One region of the Pantoea sp. E2023-21 genome, then DNA from elsewhere that is predicted to be linked to it. Evidence: predicted binding sites of a transcription regulator. Region 1 holds the regulator's gene; each other region holds the start of a gene.
The links. Region 1 encodes PurR, which represses purine synthesis genes. Its sites were predicted from a motif close to CANGCAAACGTTTGCNTG; they were not measured.
Positions count from the first base shown of each region.

Region 2: a site for PurR is predicted at 2,325-2,342, ahead of rbsD (D-ribose pyranase). Genes of this name have one in related genera too.
Region 3: a site for PurR is predicted at 2,076-2,093, ahead of cvpA (colicin V production protein). Genes of this name have one in related genera too.

Region 1 covers NZ_CP195344.1:916,306-921,471, forward strand. Annotated here, with positions in the region: gene punC (purine nucleoside transporter PunC) at 1-1,132, opposite strand, end outside; gene punR (DNA-binding transcriptional activator PunR) at 1,242-2,153, shown strand; gene purR (HTH-type transcriptional repressor PurR) at 2,150-3,175, opposite strand; gene ACRQ84_RS04420 (cytochrome bd-I oxidase subunit CydH) at 3,449-3,538, shown strand; gene ACRQ84_RS04425 (C40 family peptidase) at 3,595-4,386, opposite strand; gene ACRQ84_RS04430 (Grx4 family monothiol glutaredoxin) at 4,751-5,086, shown strand; gene rnt (ribonuclease T) at 5,122-5,166, opposite strand, start outside.
Region 2 covers NZ_CP195344.1:3,215,436-3,220,601, reverse strand. Annotated here, with positions in the region: gene qseC (quorum sensing histidine kinase QseC) at 1-949, opposite strand, end outside; gene qseB (quorum sensing response regulator transcription factor QseB) at 946-1,608, opposite strand; gene ACRQ84_RS15160 (YgiW/YdeI family stress tolerance OB fold protein) at 1,789-2,184, shown strand; gene rbsD (D-ribose pyranase) at 2,356-2,775, shown strand; gene rbsA (ribose ABC transporter ATP-binding protein RbsA) at 2,783-4,291, shown strand; gene rbsC (ribose ABC transporter permease) at 4,288-5,166, shown strand, end outside.
Region 3 covers NZ_CP195344.1:1,932,858-1,938,023, reverse strand. Annotated here, with positions in the region: gene folC (bifunctional tetrahydrofolate synthase/dihydrofolate synthase) at 1-1,166, shown strand, start outside; gene dedD (cell division protein DedD) at 1,156-1,905, shown strand; gene cvpA (colicin V production protein) at 2,156-2,641, shown strand; gene purF (amidophosphoribosyltransferase) at 2,678-4,195, shown strand; gene ACRQ84_RS09090 (UbiX family flavin prenyltransferase) at 4,312-4,881, shown strand; gene argT (lysine/arginine/ornithine ABC transporter substrate-binding protein ArgT) at 5,160-5,166, shown strand, end outside.

The DNA of each region.
Region 1 (5,166 bases):
CAAACCCCGCCCACGCCAGTACCACGGTGGCCACCATCACTAAAGTCGTGTTAAACAGCGCTTGCTCAAGGCCAGCAGAGACCAACAGGCTGGCGACAAAGCACAATCCTAACTGGAACAAGTTCTGTAATCCGGCCGCTTTGCCGGTGGCGTGCGGGAAGGGCGCTAATGCGCTGGCAACCACAATCGGATAGATCGCGCCATTGGCCAGCGCCATGCCGCAGAATGGCATGAGTAATACGAACAGCGGCGCTGAAGGCATTAAGGCGATAACAAACAGGCTCAGGATGCTCAGGCTATACAGCACCAGCAACCATGGCAACAGTTGTGCACCTTGATAACGATTTAACAGCGTGCGACAGCCAAAACCGCCAATTAAAAACGCAATAGTCTGCGGAATATAACTCAGGCCAATATCGCCCGGTGTCAGGCCAGCAGCGGCGAGAATGAAAGGTGATCCCGTCAGCCAGGCGAAGAAACTCGCCGAGCAAGCAGAATAGATCAAGACGTTACCGCTATAGACGCGCGTGCCCAGTAAGGTTAACCAGCCAGGTTGTGTACCACCGGCCACTTTTTCGCGCTTAGCCGACGTTAACTGCAGCGTACCGATCAGCAGTACCACCGCGACCAATGTCAGCGTGATAAAGATGCTGCGCCAGTGGAAGTGGCTGATAAGCCAGGCGCCAAGCAGTGGTGCCAGCGCAGGAGACAGCGCAACCAGCGGCATAATCGTTGCAAACACTTTATTCGCTTTGGCTTTTGGATAGTGATCTACCACCAACGCCTGCCAGCTCACGGCTGCAGCACACACGCCAATGGCCTGCACAAAGCGCAGCGCCAACATCAGGCGTACGTCGGTTACCCAAAGCATACCCAGGCAGCCGAGGGCGAAGATGGCTAAACCCGCCAGTAAAATCGGTTTACGTCCATAACGATCCGACAGCGGCCCCCAAAATACCTGTGCACAGGCAAAACCGCCGAGAAACAGACTTAAGCTGGCGCTGATAGTGCCGGGTGCGCTAGCAAAATCACGCTGCATATCGCCAAAGGCGGGTAAATACATATCCGTGGCAAGAAAGCCGAGCATGCTGAGCACGGCGAGATAAGGCATAAATGCTTTAGACGACAACATGTTGATTCTCTTTTGGGCAGGTTGAACGCCGGGAGTGTAAAAGGATGCAACGCGCTTTGTGAAACGCTAATATTTGCATGGAGCTGTTAAATTTTTTGAAGGCAAAAATATGTGGTCAGAATATGCGCTTGAAGTGGTGGATGCCGTGGCGCGCACCGGCAGTTTTAGCGCGGCCGCGCAGGAGCTGCATCGCGTGCCTTCTGCCGTCAGCTATACCGTGCGTCAGCTGGAAACCTGGTTGGCGGTACCGCTGTTTGAGCGCCAGCATCGCGAAGTGGTCATGACACCAGCCGGCGAGCACTTCGTTCGTGAAGGGCGATCTGTTATCAAAAAAATGCTGGCAACGCGTAGGCAGTGTCAACAACTGGCGAATGGCTGGCGCGGTGAATTGAGTATCGCGGTTGACTGCATTGTAAAACCGCAGCGCACGCGGCAATTAGTGAAGGACTTCTATCGTCATTTTCCCGATATGGAGTTGATTATCAGCTACGAAGTGTTTAACGGAGTGTGGGATGCATTAGCCGATGGCCGGGTAGATGTCGCGATTGGCGCCACGCAGGCAATTCCCGTCGGTGGACGTTTTGCGTTTCAGGATATGGGCGCGCTGAATTGGCGTTGTGTGGTCAGCCCGGATCATCCACTGGTTAACAGCACTGAACTGGATGATGAAACGTTGCGAGCGTGGCCATCTCTGGTGCTGGAAGATACGTCGCGTGCATTGCCGCGCCGTATGACCTGGACGCTAGATAATCAGCGGCGGCTGGTGGTGCCAGAATGGGAAACCGGGATGGCGTGTTTGTTGGCAGGATTGTGCGTTGGAATGGTGCCGGGCCATTTGGCGCGTCCGCTGCTGGACAGTCATAAATTGGTCGAACTGTCGCTGCCGCAAGCCTTTCCTGATAGTCCGTGCTGCGTCAGCTGGGCTGAACAACGCACGTCGCCGGCGCTTGAGTGGTTACTGGCTTATCTGGGGGATGCTGAAACGCTGAACCACGAATGGCTCAGCGAAGTGTCAGCTTAGCGGCGATAATCGCGGAATGGGCCGTACGCCACTGAACGACGTTCAATCAGCGTAGGCTGAACCTCGATGGTTTGTGGATCTTCACGTTTGCTGGTGATGCGATCCAACAGCATTTCCAGCGCTTTTTCACCCAGTTCGGCTTTAGGCTGGTGTACGGTGGTCAGCGCAGGCGTGAAATAGCGCGCGTTGCGCACGTTATCGTAACCAATCACCGAGATATCTTGCGGTACACGCAAACCCATCTCATCGGCGGCACAAATTGCGCCCATCGCCATAATATCGCCGCCGCAGAACACGGCGGTTGGGCGCTGTTTCTGGTTAAGAATCTGCTGCATTGCCTGATAACCGGATTCAGGTTCAAAGTCGCCCTGAACCACCCATTCTGGGCGCACTGTAATGCCTGCTTCGTTCATCGCCTGCAGAAATCCTGCGTGACGTCCGCCGCCGGTGTTGCGCTCCATCTGGCCAGGGATGGCACCAATATCGCGATGGCCACGTTCAATCAGATAACGCCCGGCGAGATAGCCGCCTTGAAACGCGTTGTCCTGCACCGTATCGGTAAAATCACCGCGCGAAGCACCCCAATCCATGACGACCATCGGGATATTGCGGTTCTCTTCCAACATTTGCAGTAAATCGTCCGGATATTCAGAACACATCACCAGCAAACCATCGACGCGCTTTTGCGCCATCATCGACAGATAGGCGCGCTGTTTTTGCAGATCGTTGTGCGCATTGCCGAGAATCAACGTATAGCCGCGTTCGAAACAACGATTCTCCACCGCTTCGATAATTTCAGCAAAATAGGGCGCTTCACTGGACGTTGCCAGCAGACCTAAGGTTTTGGTGTGATTCACTTTGAGACTACGCGCCACGGCACTTGGCGAGTAGTGTAATTGTTTGATCGCTTCCCATACGGCGTTACGCGTTTCTTCCGCAACGAAACGCGTTTTGTTGATGACATGCGAAACCGTGGTGGTTGAGACACCTGCGCGTTTTGCGACATCTTTAATTGTTGCCATGAAAATGGTACTCCTGGGCTTATCGCAACTCACTGATAAGTATATTGTTAAACGTTTGCGTCTGCTAACGCTTTTACAGCCCAAAAGGCGGGCAAAACGGGGTGTTATAGCAGACGAAATCACTTCATTATGCTGAAAATACAGCACGCGCAAAATCTGTTGCGCAACGAAAGGCGGCGATTCTAACAAGCCCGCGCGGATAACACGAGATTTTTGCCGATTGCTGTGCGAAAATCGCGTTAACCCCATTAATTGTGTGACTAAGGAGTTGTGATGAATACTGACCTGAAGCTGGCGCTAATGACCACTGTTGGCGCACTGTTGATGATTATCGCCTTCAGTTTTACCGCGATCATGCATTAACAAAAAAGCCGGAGCTGTGTGCAGCATCCGGCTTTTTTCTGTTTGTTGCGCAACAATTAGCGAATGGTTTTTGGCGTCATCATACGACGCGCGCCCACATAGTGTTTCTGCCAGTAATCCTCTCCCAAAGCGCTAATCTGAATATCTTTGCCGGTACGCGGCGACTGAATGAATTTGCCGTTGCCGAGATAAACGCCAACATGATCAGCGGTGCCGCGATTGTTAATGCGGAAGAACACCAGATCCCCTTTCTCCAGCATTTCACGTTTGATCGGGGAAGCATCACGCAAGTGATACATCTCATTGGCGGTGCGCGGAAATTTGAATTTCACCAGATCTTTATAGGCGTACCAGACCAATCCACTGCAGTCGAAACCGGTATGTGGCGAGGTGCCGCCCCATTGATAAGGTTTACCGAGTTGCCCCATTAATTTGGTCATCGCCGTTTCACGCGCTTTTTGATAACGCTGGCGGTGCGACTTACTCATTTTAATGCCGGTAAGCGCAACCGCTTCGTCATCAACCACCACTTCGGGAGATTTCTTCACCAGGCGTTGATGACCGTATTTCTTAGCGGTAAGTTTCAGCGGGGATTTTTTGCTGGTGGTTTTGTGCAGCGCGGTTTCTGTTTTGGTCTGTTTTTTTAGTTTGAATTTTTGGACAGCAGTCAGGCGCGATTTTTTTGTGGTGGTTTTCACCGGACGTCGTTTGCGGCGCTCGTCTTCACGTGCGCTCTTTTTCTCTGCTTTGAGCGAGCTGGCATTAACGGGTGCATGCGGAGATGCAGCAGCCACATTAAAGAACAGTTGGGCTAAAGCCAGTATGAAAAGCGTAATTAGTAGACGCATAATCCGGTTACAGGTTAAGCAGGCTGAATGAACACAGACTGCGGCAAAGTGAGAGAAATCTGATCAAGTGACCAGCGCCGAGGCAATTCTAATCCACTTTTTTTCCAAAAGGTAAGGCCTTTTTCCATTAATATGTTACCAGATTGATTCTGTAGCAAAAATGAGCGATTTCAGCTGGTTAACCCAGCGAAACTATTGCTAATTATTAATTTATTAATGCCAATTAATGATATGAAAATGTTATTTGTCATGAATTGACTTAACAAACATGGCGATTAGCAGGCGCAAACACAAAATCCCGTTTTCAGTACGGGAGCGAAATCGCTACAATAAACAAACACGAAGTGAAGGATTAAGGAAGGCAATAATGAGTACTGTTGAAAAAATTCAGCGTCAGATCGCAGAAAACCCGATTCTGCTGTACATGAAAGGTTCTCCGAAGCTGCCAAGCTGCGGTTTCTCGGCGCAGGCCGTGCAGGCGCTTTCCGCATGCGGCGAGCGTTTCGCCTATGTGGACATTCTGCAGAACCCGGATATCCGTGCTGAAATGCCAAAATACGCGAACTGGCCAACCTTCCCGCAGCTGTGGGTTGATGGTGAGCTGGTCGGCGGCTGCGACATCATCGTGGAAATGTTCCAGCGCGGCGAACTTCAGCCGCTGCTGAAAGAGACCGCTGAGAAGTATAAAGAAGCGGAATAATGCAGAAGGCCGACACATGTCGGCCTTTTCTTTGGCTATTCGACGGACGCGTCGTCAGCGGGTTCTTCACTGAAAGCCAA
Region 2 (5,166 bases), 1.8 Mb from region 1:
CCAACAAATTTTGGAGCAGTGGCGCCAGCGCTACCGGTTGAAACTCGCTGCGCAGATCGTCAGCTTCCACACGGGACAGTGTTAAAAGCTGATCTACCAACCGCGTGGCGCGCGCAATGCCGCTATCCAGTTGCTGAATGGCACGTTTGCGCATCGCCTCATCATCATCGGCCAGCTGAATTACTTCACTTTGCACCCGCAGCGCCGCCAATGGGCTGCGCAGTTCATGGGCGGCATCGGAGGTAAAGCGACGTTCGCGCTGCACCAAATGCGCCATACGACTGAACAAGCCATTAAGCGCCACCACCAGCGGCTTCACCTCTTTGGGCAAGCGCGTGTCCGGCAATGGCGTAGCATCATCCGGTGCACGCTGATGCAGTGAAAGCGTGAGGCGTTTCAACGGGCGCAGCTCAAACCACACCAGCAACAGTAGCAACAGCAGCATAAACGGCATGGCGATCAGCCACGGCAGCAGGCTGCTGAGCGCCAGATCGCGCGTCATATCATCGCGGTATTCCCACTCTTGCCCGACCACCACGCGATAACGCTTATCCTCAGAGGTCAGCCACACTAAGCGCCAGCTGTCATTATCGTCACGCAGCTGGCCATCAACAAAGCCATCGCGCTGCTGATCAAACTGCAGATCGCGACCATTTTCACCGTCGTTTAATAGCGGCTGGCCTTCGGCGCTGAAAATGGCAAACGCCAGCGCATCATCATCCTGCTCGCCACGATGATGGCGCAGGATCGCTTTAGTTTTGGGCAGCGTAACGTCCTGCAACGCGGTTGGATCAAGGGTGATTAGGCGTTTAGCAAACAGCATTTGCTGGGTATCAAACAGCTCGTTCACCGTATCGCGGGTTTGATGCCAGGCGCTGAGACCAGCAAGTCCGCCGCACAACATAATCAACAGCACAAAGCCGATGGCGAGGCGCAGAAACAGACTCATTCCTCCGCTCCCAGCGTATAACCAACGCCGTGTACGGTACGGATAAACTGGCTGCCGAGTTTCTTGCGTAGATGATGAATGTGCACTTCTACCGCATTGCTAGAGACATCTTCATCCCAGCTGTAGAGCTTCTCTTCCAGCTGGCTGCGCGTGAGCACGCGGCCTGGATTGCGCAGAAACAGTTCCAGTAGCGCCAGTTCGCGGCTCTTCAGGCTGACGGCTTCGCCATCGCACATTACGCTGTGGCTGTTGGGTGCCATCACTACTTTGCCGTGTTTGAGTTCTGGCTGCAGCTGCCCATGACGACGACGGATCAGCGCCTGCAAGCGCGCCGCGACTTCTGTTAACGCAAATGGCTTGCACAGGTAATCGTCGGCACCAAGTTGCAATCCCTGCACGCGTTGATCGAGCGCATCACGTGCAGTGAGAATTAGCACCGGCACGTCTTGTCCTTGCTGACGCCACTGACGCAGGATATCCAGACCATCGCGTTCCGGCAGCGACAGATCCAGTACCACCGCATCCCAGGGCGCGGCCGTTAGCGCCTGAAATCCGGCTTCGCCGGAGACAAACCAATCCACGCTGAAGCCAAGCTTGGTCAGCCCAACTTTCAAACCGTCGCCAATCAAGGTGTCATCTTCGATCAGTAAAATGCGCATCAGTTCTCCTTGTGTTGAGCCGTGTTATACGAAGCACAATCCCTGTTGTACAGGGAAAATAGCCGCAAATAGACTATTTTTCATGAATGTACGTAAAAGCCATTCTCTTAAGATCCTGTTAAGAACCTTATGGTGAAATAGCTTCCGTAAACCGACACATTCATGGAAAAGAGGTGAAATATGAAAAAGTCCGCAGCTCTGTTAGCGATTGTCGCCCTGGCCGCCACGCCGGTTCTTGCTGCTCAGCAAGGCGGTTTTGTTGATCCGAATGCGCCAACTGCACAGGTTAAATCCGGTGGTTTCAAAGCCGATAACACCAGCGTTGTCACGGTGAAACAGGCCGAAGAGATGAAAGACGATAGCTGGATCACCGTGCGCGGTACGCTTGAGAAGCAAATCGGTGATGAGGATTATCAGTTTCGTGATGCTACCGGCACCATGAAGGTCGAAATCGATCATAAACGCTGGAACGGATTGACCGTCTCGCCGAAGGATCAGGTAGAACTGACCGGCGAACTGGATAAAGATTTCAACTCCATCGAACTGGACGTGAAACAGGTACGTAAACTGCCATAATCCTTCCCCGGAGCCGCCTGAGCGGCTCCAAAACCCTTCCAAACTCAAATTCTCTCTGGCACAAGCGAAACGTTTCGATGGCGATCACATTTCCGTGATGCCGTGATTGAGTTGCCGTGCGCATTTTATACACTCCCGATCAGCGAAACGTTTCGCTGTGGAGTGGAAGAAATGAAAAAAGGTCGCTTGTTAAACGCTGAAGTCTCTCATGTGATTGCTCGCCTGGGGCACACCGATACGCTGACGATTGCTGATGCAGGCTTGCCAATTCCGGCTGGTCCACAGCGCATCGATCTGGCGTTAACGCCGGGTACGCCCGAATTTTTACAGGTGGTTGAGGTTGTCACGCAGGAGATGCAGGTTGAAAGCGCCCTGATGGCGGAGGAGATTAAGCAGCACAATCCGCAGCTCCATAGCGCACTGCTCGCCGTGCTCGAAGCCTTGCAACAGCACCAGGGGAATGTCATCACCATCCGTTACACCAGCCATGAACAATTCAAACAACAAACGCAGCGTAGTCAGGCGGTCATTCGCAGCGGAGAGTGTTCTCCGTATGCGAATGTCATCCTGAGCGCCGGCGTGACCTTCTGAGGCCGCTATGCAACCGTTATTGCAACTCAAAGGGATTGTAAAGTCGTTTCCGGGCGTGAAGGCGCTGAATGGCGCATCGCTCGCCGTCTATCCGGGACGCGTCATGGCGCTGGTGGGCGAAAACGGTGCGGGCAAATCCACCATGATGAAAGTGCTGACCGGCATTTACAGCATGGATGCCGGCTCCATGCAGTGGCTCGGTAAGGATGTCGCTTTCTCCGGCCCGAAAGCGTCGCAGGAAGCGGGCATTGGCATTATCCATCAGGAACTGAACCTGATCCCGCAACTGACCGTCGCCGAGAATATTTTCCTTGGCCGTGAATTTGTTAACCGTTTTGGCCGCATCGAATGGAAAAAGATGTATGCCGCGGCGGATGCGCTGTTAAAGCGCCTTAATCTGCGCTTCAACAGCCACAAGCTGGTGGGCGATTTGTCGATTGGCGATCAGCAGATGGTCGAGATCGCCAAAGTGCTCAGTTTCGAATCGAAAGTCATCATTATGGATGAACCGACTGATGCGTTAACCGATACCGAAACGCTGTCGCTGTTCCGCGTGATCAATGAACTGAAAGCGCAGGGCTGCGGCATTGTCTATATCTCGCACCGCATGAAAGAGATCTTCGAGATTTGCGATGACGTCACCGTGTTCCGCGATGGGCAGTTTATTGCCGAGCGCGCAGTGTGCGATCTCATCGAAGAGAGCCTGATCGAGATGATGGTAGGCCGCAAACTGGAAGATCAATATCCGCGTATCGATCAACAACCGGGTGAGATCCGTTTAAGAGTCGAAAACCTCAGCGGTCCGGGCGTGGATGACGTCAGCTTTACGCTGCGCAAAGGCGAAATCCTTGGCGTATCCGGTCTGATGGGCGCAGGACGTACCGAACTGATGAAAGTGCTGTACGGCGCTCTGCCACGCAGCAAAGGCAAAGTGACCCTGAACGGCCGTGAGATCGTGACCCGCTCTCCGCAGGATGGCCTCGCCAACGGCATCGTATATATCTCGGAAGATCGCAAACGCGATGGTTTGGTGCTCGGTATGTCGGTGAAAGAGAACATGTCGCTGACCGCGCTGCGCTATTTCAGCACCGGCGCGGGCAACCTGAGACACAGTGACGAACAGCTGGCGGTGGGCGATTTTATTCGCCTGTTCAACGTTAAAACTCCGTCGATGGAGCAGCCGATTGGCCTGCTGTCGGGGGGGAATCAGCAGAAAGTGGCGATTGCGCGTGGCCTGATGACGCGTCCTGATGTGCTGATTCTTGATGAGCCGACACGCGGCGTCGATGTCGGGGCAAAAAAAGAGATTTATCAGTTAATTAACCAGTTTAAAGCCGAAGGGCTGAGCATCATTTTGGTGTCATCGGAAATGCCTGAAGTGCTGGGCATGAGCGACCGCATCATGGTGATGCATGAAGGCCATCTGAGTGGCGAATTTTCCCGTGAGCAAGCTACCCAGGAATCCCTGATGGCGGCGGCAGTCGGTAAGCAACACAGCGAGGAGTTAGTTGTATGAGCACCCAAACCTTACCCGCCAGCCGTCGCTGGTTCAGCAAAGCCTGGCTGCTGGAGCAGAAATCACTGATTGCATTGATCGTGCTGATCGCCGTGGTTGCCAGCCAGAGCCCGAACTTCTTTACGCTGGCCAACATGTTCAACATTCTGCAGCAGACGTCGGTCAACGCCATTATGGCGGTGGGGATGACGCTGGTGATTTTGACTTCGGGCATTGATCTGTCGGTAGGATCGCTGCTGGCGCTGACCGGTGCGGTGGCGGCATCGATCGTTGGATTAGAAGTGAATGCGCTGGTGGCCGTAGCGGCTTCGCTGGCGCTGGGAGCAGCGATTGGCGGTATTACCGGCGTGATTGTGGCGCGCGGCAAGGTGCAGGCTTTCATCGCCACGCTGGTGATGATGTTGCTGCTGCGCGGCGTCACCATGGTGTACACCAACGGCAGCCCCATCAACACCGGTTTCAACGATAACGCCGATCTGTTTGGTTGGTTCGGTATTGGTCGCCCGTTGGGTATCCCCACGCCGGTGTGGCTAATGGTCGCGGTGTTCGGCCTGGCATGGTACATGCTGCATCACACGCGCCTCGGTCGTTACATCTATGCGCTGGGTGGCAACGAAGCCGCCACGCGTTTGTCGGGCATCAACGTTAATCGCGTCAAAATTATCGTTTATTCGCTGTGCGGCATGTTGGCGGCATTGGCCGGAACCATCGAAGTGGCGCGTCTCTCTTCCGCACAACCGACAGCGGGCACCGGTTATGAACTGGATGCGATTGCTGCGGTGGTGCTGGGCGGTACCAGCCTGGCGGGTGGCAAAGGCCGCATCATGGGCACGCTGATTGGTGCGTTGATCCTCGGTTTCCTCAACAACGGCCTG
Region 3 (5,166 bases), 1.0 Mb from region 1:
TTCAACGCGTCGCTGCTCGCCTCGACCTGCTCAAACCTGCTCCCTTTGTCTTCACCGTCGCCGGCACTAACGGCAAAGGCACGACCTGCCGCACGCTGGAAACGTTGCTGATTGCTGCGGGCTATCGCGTGGGCGTCTACAGCTCGCCGCATCTGGTACGTTACACCGAGCGCGTACGCGTGCAGGGCGCAGAACTGGATGAGGCGCAGCACAGCGCCAGTTTTGCCGCGATTGAAGCCGGACGCGATGACATTTCACTGACCTACTTTGAGTTCGGCACCTTGTCGGCTTTCAATCTGTTCCGCGCGGCCAATCTTGATGTGGTGATACTGGAAGTCGGCCTTGGCGGACGTCTTGATGCAACCAATATTGTCGATGCCGATGTGGCGGTGATCACCAGCATTGCGCTGGATCACACCGATTGGCTCGGTCCGGATCGTGAAAGCATCGGCCGGGAAAAAGCCGGGGTGTTCCGCGCAGGTAAACCGGCGGTAGTCGGTGAAGCCGACATGCCGGGTACCATCGCGCAGGTCGCGGCTGAGAAGGGCGCCGTGCTGCTGCAACGTAATCGCGACTGGCAATGGCAGCAAACCGGCGCCAGCTGGACGTTGCAGGATGCGCACGGTGAACTGCGTGATTTACCGCTGCCGCAGGTGCCGTTACCCAATGCTGCGACCGCACTTACCGCGCTGCGTGCGTCAGGTTTGACGGTAAGCGAAGCGATTATTCGTCAGCATCTGCCGCTGGCTATTCTGCCGGGACGTTTCCAGACCGTCAGCGAAGCGCCGCGCGTGATTCTCGATGTGGCGCACAATCCGCATGCCGCTTACTATCTGGCTTCGCGTCTGGCTGAAGAGGCGCACAGCGGGGAAGTGCATGCGGTGGTTGGCATGCTGCACGACAAAGATATCGCGGGCACGTTGGCGGCGCTGGCGCCGCAGGTTGATCGCTGGTATTGCGCGCCGCTTGATGGCCCACGCGGTGCCTCAGCCGATGAGCTGCTGGCGCATGTGGATGGCGGCGTGCCTTACAGCAACGTTGATGCAGCCTGGCAAGCGGCGCGTCAGCAGGCGCGTCCCGAAGATGTGATTCTGGTGTGTGGCTCTTTTCACACCGTAGCGCAGGTTATGGAATCGATGGCAGCGGAGAACGGCAGTGGCAAGTAAGTTCCAAAATCGCTTAGTCGGTACGGTCATTCTGGTGGCGATCGGTGTCATCGTGTTGCCCGGCCTGCTGGACGGAAAGAAAAAGCATTATAAAGAAGAGTTCGCGGCGATTCCGCTGGTGCCAAAACCGGACGATCAGCAGGATAGCGAAATGGTGCCGCCGGTAACCCAACCTCTACCCGCACAGCCGCCAGAAGGGGCAGGTGCGGCGCAGAGTCAAAACGGGGGTAAAACTGCCACTAATGGCAGCGCCCAGCCGACGCAGAATAGCGAGCCAAGCGTGGTAACGCCGCCGCCGGTGCATCAGCAAATCCAACCGAAACCGGTTGAACAGCCGAAGCCAAAACCGGTCGAGCAGCCGAAACCGAAGCCGGTTGAGCAAGCGAAGCCAAAACCGGTTGAGCAACCGAAGCCGAAACCGGTTGAGCAGCCGAAGCTGGTGGAACAGCCTAAACCGGTGGAAACGCCGAAGCAGAGCGAACCCGCAGCGCCAGCCGGTCAGGCATTTGTTGTGCAGTTGGGTGCGTTGAAGAACGCGGCAAAAGTGAGCGAGATTGTGGCGCAGCTGCGTCTCTCTGGTTATCGCGCCTTCACCGTGCCGTCCACGCCGGTGCAGGGACAAATCACCCGTATTTATGTCGGTCCGGATGCCAATAAAGCGAAGCTGCAAGGTTCGCTGAGCGAACTGCAAAGTATCTCCGGCCTCGGTGGCGTGGTGAAACCGTATAGCGCGCGATAAAGCGCTGATAAGCCGCGCCGATGGCAGAAAAAGGCGCGGCTTTACAAAAATTTTGTAGCGAAGCGCGGCAATAAAATTATTAAATATCAGTGGATTAAATCGCTGATAACACACAGGGCGAGGAAAGTTTTTTTCATCGCCCTTTTTGCGGAAACAGAACCGGAAAACCCTACGCAAACGTTTTCTTTTTCTGTTAGAATGCGCCCCGAACTGGATGCAGGGGTGCGATAGCACTGGGCTGGAAGAGTTCATGATCTGGATTGATTACGTCATTATTGCGGTAGTTGGTTTTTCGGCTCTGGTCAGCCTGATTCGTGGGTTTGTCCGGGAAGCCTTATCTCTCGTTACCTGGGGATGTGCGTTTTTTGTCGCCAGTCATTATTACGCCTACCTTGCAGTCTGGTTTACGGGTTTTGACGACGAACTGGTTCGCAACGGCATCGCTATCGCGGTGTTATTCGTTGCCACCCTGATTGTGGGTGCCATCGTGAACTATGTGATCGGCTCGCTGGTTGAAAAAACTGGCTTGTCGGGAACCGACAGGGTGTTGGGGGTCTGTTTCGGGGCGTTGCGTGGCGTGCTGATCGTGTCTGCTATGCTGTTCTTTCTCGATACATTCACCGGCTTTTCCAAAAGTCCTGACTGGCAACAGTCGCAACTCATTCCCCAGTTCAGTTACATCATCAGGTGGTTTTTCGATTACCTGAAAAGCACGTCGAGTTTTTTACCCCGGTGACACCATCGGGAGTGCGGCTAATGAGGAAATGACAATATGTGCGGTATTGTTGGTATCACCGGTTTCATGCCAGTAAACCAGTCAATCTATGACGCGTTAACGGTGCTTCAGCACCGCGGGCAGGATGCCGCCGGCATTTGTACCATCGATGCTATTAACTGCTTCCGTTTGCGTAAAGCTAACGGTCTGGTCAGCGATGTGTTCGAAGCACGCCATATGCAGCGTCTGCAGGGCAACATCGGGATTGGTCACGTGCGCTATCCAACGGCAGGCAGCTCCAGCGCCTCTGAAGCGCAGCCTTTCTACGTGAACTCCCCTTATGGCATCACGTTGGCGCATAACGGCAACCTGACCAACGCCCATGAACTGCGTAAACAGCTGTTCGAAACGGGTCGCCGTCACGTTAATACCACCTCTGATTCCGAAATCCTGCTGAACATCTTCGCGCAGGAGCTGGACCGTTTTCAGCACTATCCGCTGGAAGCTGACAACATTTTTGCTGCGGTGGCGGCGGTGCATCAGCAGGTGCGCGGCGCTTACGCAGTGGTATCAATGATTATCGGACACGGTATGGTCGCCTTCCGCGATCCAAACGGTATTCGTCCGCTCGTGCTGGGCAAGCGCGTGATCGCCGATGGCCGCACTGAATACATGGTGGCGTCGGAAAGCGTCGCACTGGATACGCTGGGCTTCGAATTCATCCGTGACGTGGCACCAGGTGAAGCGGTGTACATCACCGAGCAAGGCCAGCTCTCTACGCGTCAATGCGCGGAGAACCCGAAAACCAACCCGTGCCTGTTCGAGTACGTCTATTTTGCCCGTCCGGATTCGTTCCTCGACAAAATTTCGGTGTACAGCGCGCGCGTGCGCATGGGCACCAAGCTGGGCGATAAAATCGCCCGCGAGTGGGAAGATCTGGATATCGATGTGGTGATTCCGATTCCGGAAACTTCAACCGATATCGCGCTGGAAATCGCGCGTATCCTCGACAAGCCGTATCGTCAGGGATTTGTGAAAAACCGCTACGTTGGCCGTACCTTCATTATGCCGGGCCAGCAGCTGCGTCGCAGCGCGGTACGCCGTAAGCTGAACGCCAACCGCGCTGAGTTCCGTGATAAGAACGTGTTGCTGGTGGATGACTCCATCGTGCGCGGCACCACTTCGGAACAGATTATCGAAATGGCGCGTGAAGCCGGTGCGAAACGGGTTTACCTGGCTTCAGCAGCACCGGAAATTCGTTTCCCGAACGTTTACGGCATCGACATGCCAAGCGCGACGGAACTGATTGCGCACGGGCGTGAAGTGGAAGAGATTCGCCAGCTGATTAAAGCCGATGCGTTGATTTTCCAGGATCTGGACGATCTGATCGAAGCCGTGCGCGAAGAGAATCCGGATATTGCCCAGTTCGAGTGCTCGGTATTCAACGGCATTTATGTCACTAAAGATGTCGATCAACAGTACCTTGAGTATCTGCAGTCGCTGCGTAATGACGATTCCAAAGCCATCGCGCGTCAGACAGAAGTAGAAGGCCTGGAGCTGCACAACGAAGGCTAAGCCGAACGTGGTGACAGAGTAAAAGCAGGGCGGGCGCAATCCCGCCCTGTTTGTTTTTGTATTTTTGCTCAGCGAGCCGCTATCATTGCCGCAATCTGAACGAGCAAGGCTAAATGATGAAACGACTGATCATTGGAATTTCCGGCGCCAGCGGCGCGATCTATGGTGTGCGCATGTTGCAAGTGCTGCAACCGCTGGCGGAAGTGGAAACCCATTTGGTGGTCAGTCCCGCGGCGCGGCAAACGCTGGCGCTGGAGACCGATTTCAGCCTGCGTGAGGTGCAAGCGATGGCCGATGTGGTGCATGACGTACGCGATATCGCCGCCAGCATCTCATCCGGTTCTTACAAAACCCTCGGTATGGCGATTGCTCCTTGCTCCATGAAAACGCTCTCAGGCATTGTCCACAGTTACAGCGACAGTTTGCTGACCCGCGCCGCTGATGTGGTGTTAAAAGAGCAGCGTAAGCTGGTGCTGTGCGTGCGCGAAACGCCGCTGCATTTAGGACATCTGCGCATGATGACCACGGCAGCTGAGCTAGGTGCACTGATTATGCCGCCGGTGCCGGCGTTCTATCACCGTCCCCAATCGATTGGCGATTTAGTCGATCAAACGGTTAATCGCGTGCTCGATCAGTTCGATATTGAGCTGCCAGAAGATCTTTTCACGCGCTGGAGTGGCGCATAATGGTGCATTAATGCACTGTTGGTGTGCAAATTCGCGTGCGCGATCACTCTTCGTGCATCTTGTGCACCAAAAGTTAACAATGTCGCTTTTTCTTCCTCACACCGCTGTTATATTTCCCTCACAAACTAAGTGCTTGCGCCGCTCACGGGCGCAGTATTTAGTGCGCTTGCGCAGCGTTTAGCCGATTCACAGAACTGGCATGAAATGTGCACATCTTACAGCGCAAACCAACACATCACGCACCACATAACAATAAGCACTTCACTTGAGGGTTACCTATGAAAA